DNA from 2 places in the Cellulomonas fulva genome. Region 2 is predicted to be linked to the other one. Evidence: predicted binding sites of a transcription regulator. Region 2 holds the regulator's gene; the other holds the start of a gene.
What was found. Region 2 encodes HrcA, which represses chaperone genes, less so after heat shock. Its sites were predicted from a motif close to TTNGCACTCGNNNNNNNCGAGTGCNAA; they were not measured.
Positions count from the first base shown of each region.

Region 1 (7,184 bases), 1.9 Mb from region 2:
CGAGCTCGACGTCGAGGACGTCTACCTGGGCAACGGCGTCTCCGAGCTGATCACCATGACCATGCAGGCGCTGCTCGACGAGGGCGACGAGGTGCTGATCCCCTCGCCCGACTACCCGCTGTGGACCGCGATGACCTCGCTGTCGGACGGCAGGCCCGTGCACTACCGGTGCGACGAGTCCGCCGGCTGGGCGCCCGACCTCGAGCACCTCGAGTCCCTGATCACGCCGCGCACCAAGGCGCTCGTCGTCATCAACCCCAACAACCCGACCGGTGCCGTGTACCCGCGGGCCGTGCTCGAGGGCCTGGCGGACATCGCCCGGCGCCACAGCCTGCTGGTCCTGTCCGACGAGATCTACGACCGGATCCTGTTCGACGGTGCGACCCACACCCCGATGGCCACCGTCGCCCCCGACCTGCTGTGCCTCACGTTCAACGGGCTGTCCAAGACGTACCGCGTGGCCGGCTACCGCTCCGGCTGGATGGTCATCACCGGTCCGCGCGACCACGCGAAGGGCTTCCTGGAGGGCATCCAGCTGCTCGCGTCGACCCGGCTGTGCGCCAACGTGCCGGCCCAGCACGCGCTGCAGGCCGCGCTCGGCGGGGTGCAGTCGATCGAGGCGCTGATCGCCCCCGGCGGCCGGCTGCACGAGCAGCGGGACATCGCCTGGCGCGGCCTCACGTCGATCCCGGGCGTGACGTGCGTGCGCCCCGACGGCGCCCTGTACCTCTTCCCGCGCCTGGACCCCGAGGTCCACGAGATCCACGACGACGCCCGCCTGGTCTACGACCTCCTGGTCAGCGAGCACATCCTGCTGGTGCAGGGCACGGGCTTCAACTGGCCCGACCCGGACCACCTCCGCATCGTCACCCTCCCCGAGGCCCGGGTCCTGGCGGAGGCGGTCGAACGCCTGGGCAACTTCCTCTCCGGCTACCGCCAGTAACGCCCCCACCCCTCGCCCTCCCCGCCGAGGTCGTCAATCCGGTGCGAGAGCGCGCGTCACACCCGCGTTCTCGCACCGGAGCAACGCGCTCGGGTGCACTGTCCGCGGGCGGAGCATCCGGCCTAGGGTGGGCTCGTCACGCAGGGCGGCGCGGGGAGGACGGGATGAGCGGGTCCGACGAGCAGACCGGGCCGTACGCGGTGCTGCCCGAGCCGATCCGGCTCGACCAGACGAGCACCGGCGTCGAGCCCCCGCCGTTCCCGGAGCCCGAGGCGCTCCGCACCCCGCTGGCGGACATCCCGGCCTACGGCGGCTGAGCTCCCCGACCCGGCGCTTGAGCTCGTCACCCTGGTGCGAGAACGCGCGACGCACCCGCGCTCTCGCGCCGCGGTGACGAGCTCGCGGCGCTGCCGGCTGCGGGTACCGCCGGTCCGAGGTCAGGCGCCGAGGGCCGGGACCGGGCGAGCCGCGGCGACGACCGCGCGCGGGAGCACGCGGCCCAGACGGGCCAGGAGAAGGCGGTCGTCGTCGACGTCCTCCCGCACCACCCGGACCACGCGCCGCCCGGCCTCGACGATCGCGTCGTGCCGTCGCTTCTCCGCCATGAAGGCCCGGCGGTCGTCGTACTTGTCGCGGCCGTCGTACTCCGCGAGCACGCCGAACGTCGGCCAGCCCCAGTCGGTCCAGACCTCGCCCAGGTGCGTCAGCGTCCGCACCTGGGTGTCCGGACGAGGCAGACCCGCCCGCAGCACGACGAACCTGCTCGCCGACTCGTACGCCGACTCCGACCCGTCGTCGCCGAGCGCCGTCACTGCCCGGACCTTGGCGATGTGCCGGGCCCCGGCCGCCGCGAGGACCCGCTCCGCGAGAGCGGACGGCGCCAGCCCGGCGGCGAGCGCGCTGTCGGTGACGACCAGGCCGTCGAGCGGCGGCAGCACAGCGACGCAGTCCAGCACGGTCCGCGCCAGGGACGTCACCCGGACTCCCGCGACCTCCGCGATCTCGGCGCCGTCGATCGCGCTCGTGTGACGCGCGATCCCCCGGTCCCGGTCGCCGCCGGCCCGGCTCGGGTGCAGCAGGTGCACGCGCTCCGGCAGGCGCCAGAGCGTCAGGCCCCACAGCAGCGCGGCAGTCCCGTGCGAGAACACCACCGGCGCCCGTGACCCGTGCGCGACCGCGGCGACCGCCGCCAGTGCCCGACGCCGCGCCACCGCGAACGGGTCACCGCCCTCGACCGGCAGGTAGGCGCCGTGCCCGGCGCGCTCCCAGACTCCGGCCCGCACTTTCGACCGGGCCAACGCGCTCGTCGTGTCGGCCGCGCGGTGCACCAGCGGCAGCCGCTCGACCGGCTGCGGCACGGGTGCCCCTGGTCTGCGCGACATGACCGCAGCATGCCGCCTGCACCCGCCCCACGGGAGACGCCCTGTGGACAGCCGGGAGACACCCGCGCCGCCGATCCGTCGAGCTCGTCGACCGGGGGCGAGAGCGCGGGGCTGGGCCGCGCTCTCGCACCGCACCGACGACCTCGGCGATGTGGTCGGCGGGTGGGGACGGCGAACGGGCCGGTCACCGAGGTGACCGGCCCGTTCGGGTCCTCAGCGGCCGTCAGGCCGCGCGGGGGTGGCTCAGAAGCCGCCGCCGAAGTCCTCGCCACCGCCGGCGGGGACCGCGGGGGCCTTCTCCGGCTTGTCGGCCACGACGGCCTCGGTGGTGAGGAACAGCGCCGCGATGGACGCGGCGTTCTGCAGCGCGGAGCGCGTGACCTTGACCGGGTCGTTGACGCCCGCGGCCAGCAGGTCCTCGTACTCGTTGGTCGCGGCGTTCAGGCCGTGACCGGTCGGCAGGTTGCGGACCTTCTCCGCCACGACGCCGCCCTCGAGACCGGCGTTGACCGCGATCTGCTTGAGCGGGGCCTCGATCGCGAGCTTGACGATCTGCGCACCGGTCGCCTCGTCGCCCGTGAGCTCGAGACCCTCGAACGCCGACTTGCCGGCCTGGATGAGCGCCACACCACCACCGGCGACGATGCCCTCCTCGACGGCCGCCTTCGCGTTGCGCACGGCGTCCTCGATGCGGTGCTTGCGCTCCTTGAGCTCGACCTCGGTGGCCGCGCCCGCCTTGATGACGGCCACGCCGCCGGCGAGCTTGGCGAGGCGCTCCTGCAGCTTCTCGCGGTCGTAGTCCGAGTCCGAGTTCTCGATCTCGGCACGGATCTGCGCCACGCGACCGGCGATCTGCGACGCCTCGCCGGCGCCCTCGACGATCGTGGTCTCGTCCTTGGTGACGACGACCTTGCGCGCCTGGCCGAGGACCTCGAGGCCCACGGTGTCGAGCTTGAGGCCGACGGTCTCCGAGACGACCTGGCCACCGGTGAGGATGGCCATGTCCTGCAGCATCGCCTTGCGGCGGTCGCCGAAGCCCGGCGCCTTGACGGCGATCGAGCGGAAGACGCCCTTGAGCTTGTTCACGACGAGCGTGGCCAGGGCCTCGCCCTCGATGTCCTCGGCGACGATGAAGAGCGGCTTGCCGGACTGGATGACCTTCTCCAGCAGCGGCAGCAGGTCCTTGACGTTCGAGATCTTCGACTCGACGAGCAGGACGTACGCGTCCTCCAGGACGGCCTCCTGGCGCTCCGGGTCGGTGACGAAGTACGCCGACAGGAAGCCCTTGTCGAAGCGCATGCCCTCGGTCAGCTCGAGCTCGAGGCCCAGCGCGCTGGACTCCTCGACCGTGATGACGCCTTCCTTGCCGACCTTGTCGAGCGCCTCGGCGATGAGCTCGCCGATGGCGGTGTCGCCGGCGGAGATGGCGGCCGTGGCGGCGATCTCCTCCTTGGTCTCGACCTCCTTGGCCTGAGCCAGGAGCTGGGCGGTGACGGCGTCGACGGCCTTCTCGATGCCCTTCTTCAGGGCGATCGGGTTGGCGCCGGCCGCGACGTTGCGCAGGCCCTCGCGCACGAGCGCCTGGGCGAGCACGGTGGCGGTGGTGGTGCCGTCGCCCGCGACGTCGTCCGTCTTCTTGGCGACCTCCTTGACGAGCTCCGCGCCGATCTTCTCGTACGGGTCGTCGAGGTCGATCTCCTTGGCGATGGACACGCCGTCGTTGGTGATCGTGGGCGCGCCCCACTTCTTGTCCAGCACGACGTTGCGACCCTTGGGGCCGAGCGTGACCTTCACGGTGTCGGCGAGGACGTTCAGTCCACGCTCGATGCCGCGACGGGCCTCCTCGTTGAAGGCAATGATCTTGGCCATGTGGCGAGCGATCCTTCGTTGGGTTGGGTTCGGCCGACGAGCGCCCGCGACGGACGACGACGAGCCGCGCGGTCTTGTCCCGCTGGCCCGCCGTCTCACCCGGACGGCCTGGGTGGTTCTGTCACTCTCCACCGGAGAGTGCTAAGTCAATGGTTAGCACTCGACCCCCCAGAGTGCAAGGCGCGCGCCCGGTACTGTTCCCCCGTGCCCGGTGACGACGCCCGCACCGCCCGGCGGGTGCGCCGGGCGGCCCTGTGCGCCGCCGTCGCGACGGGCGCGCTCGTCGCCGCCGCGCTCCCCGTCACGTTCCCGGCCGGGGCGTCGCTCGCGGACGCGCGCGCCGCGGCGCCGGAGGGCGCACCGGCCCGGTACGCGACGGTCGAGCTGGACCAGGCGGGAGTCGGCATCGCGCCCGACGGGTCCGTGGTCGAGATCCCCGTGGGCGAGCCGGCGACGTTCCTGCCGGGCACGCGCGTCCTCGACCCGCGCGCCGGCAACTTCGCCGCGGTGCTCGACGGCCGCGAGACCGCGCCCGGGCTCGCCGCGGCCCGGGCGCTCGCCGCCGAGCAGCGCGCCTGGCTCGGCTCGGGCACCGTGCCCGGCGGCGACGGCCCGTACGCGGACCTCGCCCGGACCGCGCTGCTCGACCTGCGCACGCTCGTCCTGCCCGGGGGCGCCGCCGTCGCCGGCTGGTCCCCGTACTGGCGCTACGTCTGGCCGCGCGACGCCGCGTTCGCCGCGGTCGCGCTCGCCCGCACCGGGCACGTCGACGACGCGGTGGCGGTCCTGGGCTTCCTCGCGCGGGCCCAGGAGAGCGACGGCGGCTTCGAGGCGCGCTACCTGCCGGACGGCTCCGGGCCGCCCGACGACCGCGCGCGGCAGACCGACGGCAGGGGCTGGGCCATGTGGGCGGCGGGCGAGGTGCTCGCCGAGCTGCCCGCGGCCGACGCCGGCACGCGCCTCCTGCGGCGCACGGTCGCGCTGGAGCTCGCACCGCTGGTGGCACGGGCGCTGGACGGCACGGTCGCGCTGCTCGGCTCGGACGGGCTCCCGCCCGCGTCGCCCGACTACTGGGAGCGGAGCGAGCACCGGCTCACGCTCGGCACCGCCGCGCCGCTGGTGGCGGGGCTCGAGCAGGCGGCGGACGTCCTCGCCGCCGCGGGCGACGACGAGCGCGCGGCGACCGCGCGGCAGGCAGCGGACGCCGCGCGGACGGCCACGGTCGCGGCGTTCGCGCCCGGGGGCTTCGCGCGGTACGCCGAGGGCGGCAGCCGCGACGCGGCGACGGCGTTCGTCCTCGCCCCGTTCTGGGGGACCCCGGCGCCGGGTGCGCACGACGCGTGGCTCGCCTCCGCGGTCGAGATGCGCCGCCCCCTGGGCCTGGCCCCGGCGGGCGAGTGGCGCGACGACGGCATCACGTGGACCCCGCAGACCTCGCTCTACGCGTGGGTCGCGGCGGAGAACGGCGACGACGAGGCCGCGCGCGCGTGGCTCGACACGATCGCGACCCACCGCACCTCGGTGGGGGCGATCCCCGAGAAGGTGCTCGCCGACGGCAGCCCGGCCGCGGTCGCCCCGCTGTCCTGGAGCTCGGCGAACGTGCTGCTCGCGCTCGACGCCCTGGAGCGCTGACCGGTCCGGTGCCGCCGGGCGGTCCGGTGCCGCCGTGCGGTCCGCGCCGCCGGCGTCAGGCCGGGCGCACCTGCTCGGCCTGCGGGCCCTTGGCGCCCTGACCGAGCTCGAACTCGACCGCCTGACCCTCTTCGAGGGTGCGGTACCCGTCCACCTGGATCGCGCTGAAGTGGACGAACAGGTCCGCCCCGCCGGCGTCCGGCGTGATGAAGCCGTAGCCCTTCTCCGCGTTGAACCACTTGACCGTGCCCTGGGCCATGCGTGCGCTCCCTCTGCCGGGTCCCGCTTCCGGTGCCGCGCCGCTGCGCGGTGCGCCGAGCCTAGTGGGACCGAGGGTCGGGAGGGGAGGCCGGAGGGTCAGGAAGGAAGGGCCTCGGTGAGGACGACGACGATGCCGGAGCCGGCCTGCGCGGCGTCGAGGGTCACGGTCGTGAGCCCCAGCGTCGAGGCGACGAGCTCGGCGGTCCCCGCCTGGTCCTCGGTCGCGTAGTAGACGGTCGAGGTGGCCGGGGCGGTGCCGGAGAAGTTGTCGGCCGTCACGCTCGTGAACCCGGCCTCGGTGAGCTGGCCGGCGCCCGCGCCCGCGAGGCCCTGGATCCCCGCGCCGTTGTAGACGGTCACGGGCGTCGACAGGTCCGCCTCGGCGGTCGGCGTCGTCTCCTCGTCGGCCGGCTCGGACGTCTCGTCGGCAGGCTCGCTGGCCTCGTCGGACGGCTCCTCGCTCGCCCCGCCGGTCGCGGCCGAGGTGGGCGCGCTCGTCGTCGTCGGTGCCGCGGCCGAGCCGTCGTCCGTGCTCTGGTCACGCGACGCGAACGTGACGATCGCGTAGGCGAGCAGCGGCGCGATGACCAGGACCGCCACGAACGGCCACCACCGGCTCCACGCCGAGCGCGGTGCCCGGTGCACCCCACGGGGGGCCGTGGGGTCGGGTGGGGCGTCGAACTCGTCGTCCGGGTACGGGTAGTCGGCCTTGCTCACGGGACGAAGGCTATCCGGCCTGGCAGGGTGCTCCCGCCACGCGGGCCGACGGGCGTGTCAGGCGGCCGTGTCAGGCGGCCGTGTCAGGCGGCCGTGTCAGCCGGAGGGGTCAGCCGTCGACGCCGAGGCGACGCGCGGTGCGGGCGCGCTGGCGCGACGAGCGCATGCGGCGCAGCCGCTTGACCAGCATCGGGTCGTGCGCCAGGGCCGCCGGGTCGTCGATCAGGGCGTTGAGCACCTGGTAGTACCGCGTGGCCGAGAGGTCGAACAGCTCGCGGATCGCCTGCTCCTTGGCGCCGGCGTACTTCCACCACTGCCGCTCGAACGCGAGGATCGCGGCGTCCCGCTCGGTCAGCCCCTCGCCCGCCGTCGCGGCTGCC
Region 1 is NZ_JAHBOH010000001.1:536,676-543,859, forward strand. Features, by position in the region: gene KIN34_RS02335 (pyridoxal phosphate-dependent aminotransferase) at 1-943, shown strand, start outside; gene KIN34_RS02340 (hypothetical protein) at 1,108-1,260, shown strand; gene KIN34_RS02345 (hypothetical protein) at 1,381-2,325, opposite strand; gene groL (chaperonin GroEL) at 2,569-4,194, opposite strand; gene KIN34_RS02355 (glycoside hydrolase family 15) at 4,399-5,826, shown strand; gene KIN34_RS02360 (cold-shock protein) at 5,882-6,085, opposite strand; gene KIN34_RS17255 (LytR C-terminal domain-containing protein) at 6,184-6,804, opposite strand; gene napA (nucleoid-associated protein NapA) at 6,914-7,184, opposite strand, start outside.
Region 1: the regulator HrcA is predicted to act here: its motif matches at 4,348-4,374, upstream of groL (chaperonin GroEL).

Region 2 (7,184 bases):
GCCTGCTTGGCAGCGGTCCGGACGGTGCCGAGCCAGCGTGCCCGGGACCGCGCCGCACGGTCGCCGCGCCACACGACGACCGACCGTGCCGCCTGCCAGGGCACCACGTCGTCCACACCCACCTCGGTCGCGGCCTCGATCGCGAGCTCGTCCCGGTCGCCCTTGGCGAGGGCCTGCACCAGGACCAGGCGCACGTCCGGGCGCGGCTCGCGGCGCACCTCGCCGACCGCGAGCGTGACCCCCTCGGGGCCGACCGCGGCGACGGTGCCGACCAGCCGCACGCCGGCGCCGTCGACGACGTCCACCCGCTCCCCCGGCGCGCGGCGCTGCACGACGCCCGCGTGCCGGCCCTCGGCGCCGTCGAGCAGGAACGCCCCGCCGGGGCCCAGGCCGTCGAGGCGGCCGGGGTCGACGACGAAGACCGGTGCGGTCATCGACCCGCGAGCTTGTCGCGCAGCTTGCCGAACACGCCCTGGTGGGAGGCCGCGAGCCGCGCCTCCGGACGCTCCTCGCCACGCAGCGTCGCCAGCCGGCGCAGCAGCTCGGTCTGCTCGTCGTCCAGCGCCGTCGGCACCGCCACGTCGACGTGCACGTGCAGGTCGCCGCGTCCGCCGACGTGCAGGTGCCCGACGCCCAGCCCCTTGAGCGTGACGACCTGCTCGGGCTGCGTGCCCGGGCGCAGGTCGACCTCCTGCGGGCCGTCGAGCGTCTCGAGCGTCAGCACCGTGCCGAGCGCGGCGGCCGTCATCGGGACGCTCATCGTCACGTGCAGGTCGTCGCCGTCGCGCGCGAACAGCTCGTGCCGGCGCTCGCGCACCTCGAGGTACACGTCACCCGCCGGGCCGCCCGCGGGCCCGACCTCGCCCTGGCCCGTCAGCTTGATCCGCGTGCCGGTGTCGACACCCGCCGGGACGTCGACGCCCAGCGTCCGGCGCGAGCGCACGCGGCCCTCGCCCGAGCACTCGGGGCAGGGCTCGGGGATCGTCGTGCCGAAGCCGCGGCAGGCCGCGCACGGCTGGTTCGTCATGACCTGGCCCAGGAACGAGCGCGCCACCCGCTGGACCATGCCGCGGCCGTGGCAGACCTCGCACGTGCGGGGCGACGTCCCGGGGCGGCAGCAGGTGCCGCTGCAGGTGGGGCAGGTGACCGCGGTGTCGACCGGGATCTCGCGGTGCGTGCCGAACGTGACGTCGGCGAGGTCCAGGTCGAGCCGGACCAGCGCGTCCTGGCCGCGCCGGGCGCGCGGCACCGGTCCGCGCTGGGCCCCGGCACCGCTCGCGGCGCCGAAGAACGTCTCGAAGATGTCCTGGAAGCCGAAGCCCCCCATGCCGTCGCCGCCCATGCCGCCGCTGGGCGAGGACGGGTCGGAGCCCAGGTCGTACTGCCGGCGCTTGTCGGCGTTGCCCAGGACCTCGTAGGCCCGGGAGACGGCCTTGAACCGCTCCTCGGCGCCCGGGTCCTCGCCCGCGACGTCGGGGTGGTTCTCGCGCGCGAGCTTGCGGTAGGCCTTCTTGATCTGCTCGGGCGTCGCGTCGCGCGGGACGCCCAGGACCTCGTAGTAGTCGGTCACGTCGTGGTTCGCTCGCTTCCTGGCGGGCTCGTCGGGTCAGGCGGTCGTCGAGGTGGTGGAGCGCCGCGACGCGGCCGGCACGCTCGTCGTCGGGTGCGTCACCCCGCGAGGATGCGGGTGAGGTAGCGGGCCACGGCGCGCACCGACGCCATGGTCCCGGGGTAGTCCATGCGCAGCGGACCGATGGCGCCGACGCGGGCCAGCGACGCGCCCCCCTCGTCGCCGTAGCCGCTGGTCACGAAGCTGGTCTCGACCAGGCCGTCGTGCTGCGTCTCGCGGCCGATCCGGACCGAGACGCTCGCGGCGTCCTCCGCCATCTCGCTCAGGAGCCGCAGCAGCACCACCTGCTCCTCGAGCGCCTCGAGCACCGGGCCGATGGTCCGCACGAAGTCCTGGCCGCCGCCGCGCGCGAGGTTCGCGGTGCCGGCGAGCACCACGCGCTCCTCGCTCTCCTGCGCGAGCGTCTCGGCCACCACGTCGACCACCTGCCGCAGCAGCGCGCCGTCCTGCGGGCCGAACGCCGCCGCCAGGTCCTCGACCGCGTCGCCCAGCTCCGCGAGGCGGCGGCCCGCGACGTGCGCGTTCACGGCCGCGCGCAGCCGCACGACGACGAGCTCGTCGACGTCGCCGGGGGTCTCGAGCGTGCGCTGCTCCACCCGTCCCGTGTCGGTGATCAGCACGACGAGCAGGTGCCGCGCCCCCACGGGCACCAGCTCGATGTGCCGCAGGGCCGAGCGCCGCAGCGACGGGTACTGCACCACCGCGACCTGGTGCGTGAGCTGCGCGAGCAGGCGGACCGAGCGGTCCACCACGTCGTCCAGGTCGACCGCGTCCTCGAGCAGCTGGCCGATCGCGCGCTTCTCGGGAGCCGAGAGCGGCTTGACCGTCGCGAGCCGGTCGACGAACACGCGGTAGCCCTTGTCCGTGGGCACGCGGCCCGCGGAGGTGTGCGGCTGGGCGATGTAGCCGCCCTCCTCGAGCGCCGCCATGTCGTTGCGGATCGTCGCCGGGGAGACGCCGAGGTTGTGGCGCTCGACGAGGGCACGCGACCCGACGGGCTCACCCGTGGACACGTAGTCCTCGACGATCGCGCGGAGCACGTCGAGGCGCCGGTCGTCGCTCATCCCGCAGTCCTCCCTCCGCGCGTCCCCGGACAGGCCGTCCCCAGACAGGTAGCACTCACCCGTTCCGAGTGCCAATCCTACGACGACGCGCCCCGCACCTCCTCGGCGCGCTCCGGCGCGGTGCACGACGCGAGCGTCTAGGGTGCCGGGGCAGTCCGGCCCGGGACCGGGCGAGCGGGCGAGGGAGCAGCGAGGAGCAGTGAGCGAGGGGTGAGCGAGGGGTGATGGACCGGTACGGCACGGACGTGCTCGGGGACGAGCCCGGCAGCGGCGGCAGCGGGCACCACCGTGCCCGGCCGACGTCGCGGCCGCAGCCCGCCGACCGCGGGCTCGTCGTCGAGGAGGTCACGACCGGCTGGGTCGGCGCGGTCGTGCGGGTCGAGAAGTCCGGCGGCCAGCACGTCGTCGTGCTCGAGGACCGGCACGGACGGACCCGCACCTTCCCGCTGGGCCCCGGGTTCTGGGTGGACGGGCAGCCCGTGGTCCTCACCGCGCCCGTCACGACGACGGCGCCGCGCCCGCCGGAGCGCACGGCGTCCGGCTCGCGCGCCGTGGCCGGTGCGCGCGCCCGCGTGGCGCGCGGCAGCCGCATCTGGGTCGAGGGCAAGCACGACGCCGAGCTGGTCGAGAAGGTCTGGGGCGACGACCTGCGCGTCGAGGGCGTGGTCGTGGAGCTGCTCGACGGCGTGGACCACCTCGTCGACGCCGTCCGCGACTTCGCGCCGTCCGCGGACCGCCGCGTCGGCGTGCTCGTCGACCACCTGGTGCCCGGCTCGAAGGAGGCGCGCATCGCCGCCGACGCCCTGCGCGCGGCGCCCGGCGGCACGGTGCTCGTCCTCGGGCACCCGTACGTCGACGTGTGGCAGGCGGTGCGCCCGCAGCGGGTGGGCCTGACGGCGTGGCCGACGATCGAGCGCGGCACCGAGTGGAAGCGCGGCATCCTGCGCGAGCTGGGCTGGCCCGCGCAGGACCAGGCCGACGTCGCGCGCGCCTGGCAGCGGATCCTGGGCACCGTGCGCAGCTACGCCGACCTGGAGCCGTCCCTGCTGGGCCGCGTCGAGGAGCTCATCGACTTCGTCACCGCGTGACGCGCGAGGCCCCCGCCCCCCACCAGGGGACGGGGGCCTCGTCGTGCCTGGCGACGCGTCAGGCGGCGACGGGCTCGCCGTTGAGGCGGCGGTAGAAGTACGCCTGCGCGAGCAGCGCCAGGGGCAGCGCGACGAACAGGCCGACACCGCACAGCAGGGAGCCGACCGCGCTGACGACGACGATCCCCAGGGACAGCAGCGCGACCGGACCGAGGTTGTTCTTGACCAGCTCGAAGCTCGCCTTGAGGGCGTCGACGGCCCCGAGCCCGCGGTCGACGACGTAGTACAGCGTGAACTGCGCGAAGAACGCGACCGCGATGCCCGGCAGGTAGCAGAGCGCGTACCCGACGGCGGTGAGGACGCCGACCAGCAGCGCGGCGACCACCACGGCGCCCAGGTTCCGGAACCGGTAGAACGTGTCCACGCTCAGCGCCTCGCCGCGCGAGAGCCGCAGCGCCGCCTGGACGAACCCGGCCTGCAGGATCGAGAACAGCACGACCGTGACCAGGGTGATCAGGCCGCCGACGACCAGCAGGACGAAGAAGTTCGGACCGGAGCCGTACGTGATGGACCCGTCGTCGTGGAGCACCAGGTCGTCGGACGTCCCCAGCAGCGTCGCCGCCAGGACCGCGTACAGGACGCCGACGATGATCGCCGTCGCGACGAGGTAGCCGAGGATGCCGAGCAGGATCGGGCCGACGTTCTCGGTGAACTTCTTCCAGCCCCACGTGAACGCCTGCATGACGTCCACCGGCTGGCCGTCGGGCGCGCCGTACCCGCCGGGCGCCGGGGCAGCCGGCGGCGGCGGGGAGGCGGGCGGCGGGTAGGCGCCGCTCGGCTGCGCGGGCGGCGGCGGGTATGCGCCGGTGGGCTCCGCCGGGGCGGCGGGCGCCGAGGGTGCCAGGGGGGACTCGGGCGGCTGCGGGCTGCCTCCGTCGGCCGGCGGGACGGGCGCGTTCTCGTCCTCCGGTCGCGGCGTGGTGTCGCTCATGCGTCTCCCTCTCTTCGTCGGGCCCGACCTGGGCCCCGGGGAAGCGAACCGAAGCGCGCGGACCGTGTCAAGGATCTGCGCGCAGCGCGGGGTCACCGCGTGAAGATCACCCGATACGCTGCGGGGACGCCCCGTGCGCGCACCGTGCCCGCACGGGCGAGCGACCCGAGGCACGAGCGCACCCGAGGAGTCCCGATGAGCACGCCCCCGCCGCCCGGCGACCAGCCCTGGAACGCCGCGCCGCCGCCCGGACCGGGCTACGGCGCGCCGGCCGCGCCGCCGCTGCGGCCCGACGAGGAGAAGACGTGGGCGATCCTCGCCCACCTGCTGCCGTTCGTCGCGGGGTTCCTCGCGCCGCTCGTGATCTGGCTCGTGTTCCGGGGCCGCGGACCGTACCTGGAGCACCAGGCGAAGGAGTCGCTGAACTTCCAGCTCACGCTCCTCATCGCCTACGTCGTCGGCTCGATCCTGCTGATCATCGTGGTCGGCGCGGTCATCCTGATCGCCGCCGCGATCCTGCAGATCGTGCTGCAGATCATGGCGGCCATCGCGGCCAGCCGGTTCGAGTGGTACCGGTACCCGGTGAGCATCCGCTTCATCAAGTGACCGTCCTGAAGTGACCGTCCTGGCGTGACCGTCCTGGCGTGACCGTCCTGCCGGTCGGCCGGGCACGGGCGGGTCAGCCGCCGAAGCCCGCCAGCGTGCGCACGGCCAGGTCGGCCAGCAGGCGTCCGCGCCGCGTCAGCACCAGCCGGCGCTCGGCGATCAGCGCGCGCCCGTCGACGAGCCCGTCCGCGACCAGGCCCGCGACCCGCGCCCGCTCGTCGGACGTGAGCTCCGCCAGGGGCATCCCCTGCGCGAGCCGGACGTGCAGCATGAGCCGCTCGAGCGCGGCCGCCTCGTCGTCCACGACCTCGCGGCCCGCCGCCGGGCTCAGGCCCTGCTCGAGGCGCGCGGCGTAGGCGCGGGGGTGCTTGACGTTCCACCACCGCACACCGCCGACGTGGGAGTGGGCGCCGGGCCCGATCCCCCACCAGTCGTCGCCGCGCCAGTAGGCCAGGTTGTGCCGGCACACGTGCTCCGGCCCGCGCGCCCAGTTCGAGACCTCGTACCAGCCGAGGCCCGCCGCGGCCAGCAGGTCGTCGGCGAGCTCGTACTTGGCCGCCTGGTCGTCGCCGTCGGGCAGCGCGAGCTCGCCCCGGCGCACCTGCGCGGCCATCTTGGTGCCCGGCTCGACCACGAGGGCGTACGCCGACACGTGGTCCACACCCGTCGCCAGCGCGGTCTCGAGCGAGGTGCGCCAGTCGTCGACGCTCTCCCCCGGCGTGCCGTAGATCAGGTCGAGCGAGACGTCGAGCCCGGCGTCGCGCGCCCACCGGACGACCTCGGGGATGCGCGCCGGGTCGTGCGTGCGCTCGAGCGTGCGCAGCACGTGCCCCACCGCGGACTGCATGCCGAACGAGACGCGCGTGAAGCCGCCCGCCGCGAGCGCCGCGAGCGACTCCGGCGTGACCGAGTCGGGGTTCGCCTCGGTCGTCACCTCGGCGTCGTCGGACAGCCCCCAGGCCTCCCGCACGGAAGCGAGCATCCCGACGAGGTCGTGCGCCGGCAGGACGGTGGGCGTGCCGCCCCCGACGAACACGGTCGAGACCGGCCGCGCCGGCAGTCCCGCGTCGCGCAGCACGCGGGCCGCGAGGTCGACCTCGCGCCACGCGGTCGATGCGTACGACGCCTGGCTCGCGCCGCCGCCCAGCTCGAGCGACGTGTAGGTGTTGAAGTCGCAGTAGCCGCAGCGGACCGTGCAGAACGGGACGTGCAGGTAGACGCCGAACGCGCGCTCGTCGGCGCCCGCGACCACGGACGTGGGCAGCGCGCCGTCGGCGGGTGCCTCGTCGCCGTCGGGCAGGGCCGGGCTCACGCGGGACGGCTCACTTCTTCTTGGCGTCCTTGTCCTTGGGCGCCGCGGCGTCCGACGAGAGGGCGGCGATGAAGGCCTCCTGCGGCACGTCGACCCGGCCGATCGTCTTCATGCGCTTCTTGCCCTCCTTCTGCTTCTCGAGGAGCTTGCGCTTGCGCGTGATGTCGCCGCCGTAGCACTTGGCGAGCACGTCCTTGCGGATGGCGCGGATGGTCTCGCGCGCGATCACGCGGCTGCCGATGGCCGCCTGGATGGGCACCTCGAACTGCTGGCGCGGGATGAGCTCCTTGAGCTTCGCCGTCATCATCACGCCGTACGCGTAAGCCTTGTCCTTGTGCGCGATCGCGCTGAACGCGTCGACCTGCTCGCCCTGCAGCAGGATGTCGACCTTCACCAGGTCCGCGACCTGCTCCCCCGTGGGCTCGTAGTCCAGGCTCGCGTAGCCGCGCGTCCGGGACTTGAGCTGGTCGAAGAAGTCGAACACGATCTCGGC
Region 2 is NZ_JAHBOH010000001.1:2,387,499-2,394,682, reverse strand. Features, by position in the region: gene KIN34_RS10660 (16S rRNA (uracil(1498)-N(3))-methyltransferase) at 1-434, opposite strand, end outside; gene dnaJ (molecular chaperone DnaJ) at 431-1,570, opposite strand; gene hrcA (heat-inducible transcriptional repressor HrcA) at 1,669-2,694, opposite strand; gene KIN34_RS10645 (DUF3097 domain-containing protein) at 2,919-3,782, shown strand; gene KIN34_RS10640 (DUF7847 domain-containing protein) at 3,841-4,773, opposite strand; gene KIN34_RS10635 (DUF4870 domain-containing protein) at 4,969-5,379, shown strand; gene hemW (radical SAM family heme chaperone HemW) at 5,453-6,691, opposite strand; gene lepA (translation elongation factor 4) at 6,702-7,184, opposite strand, start outside.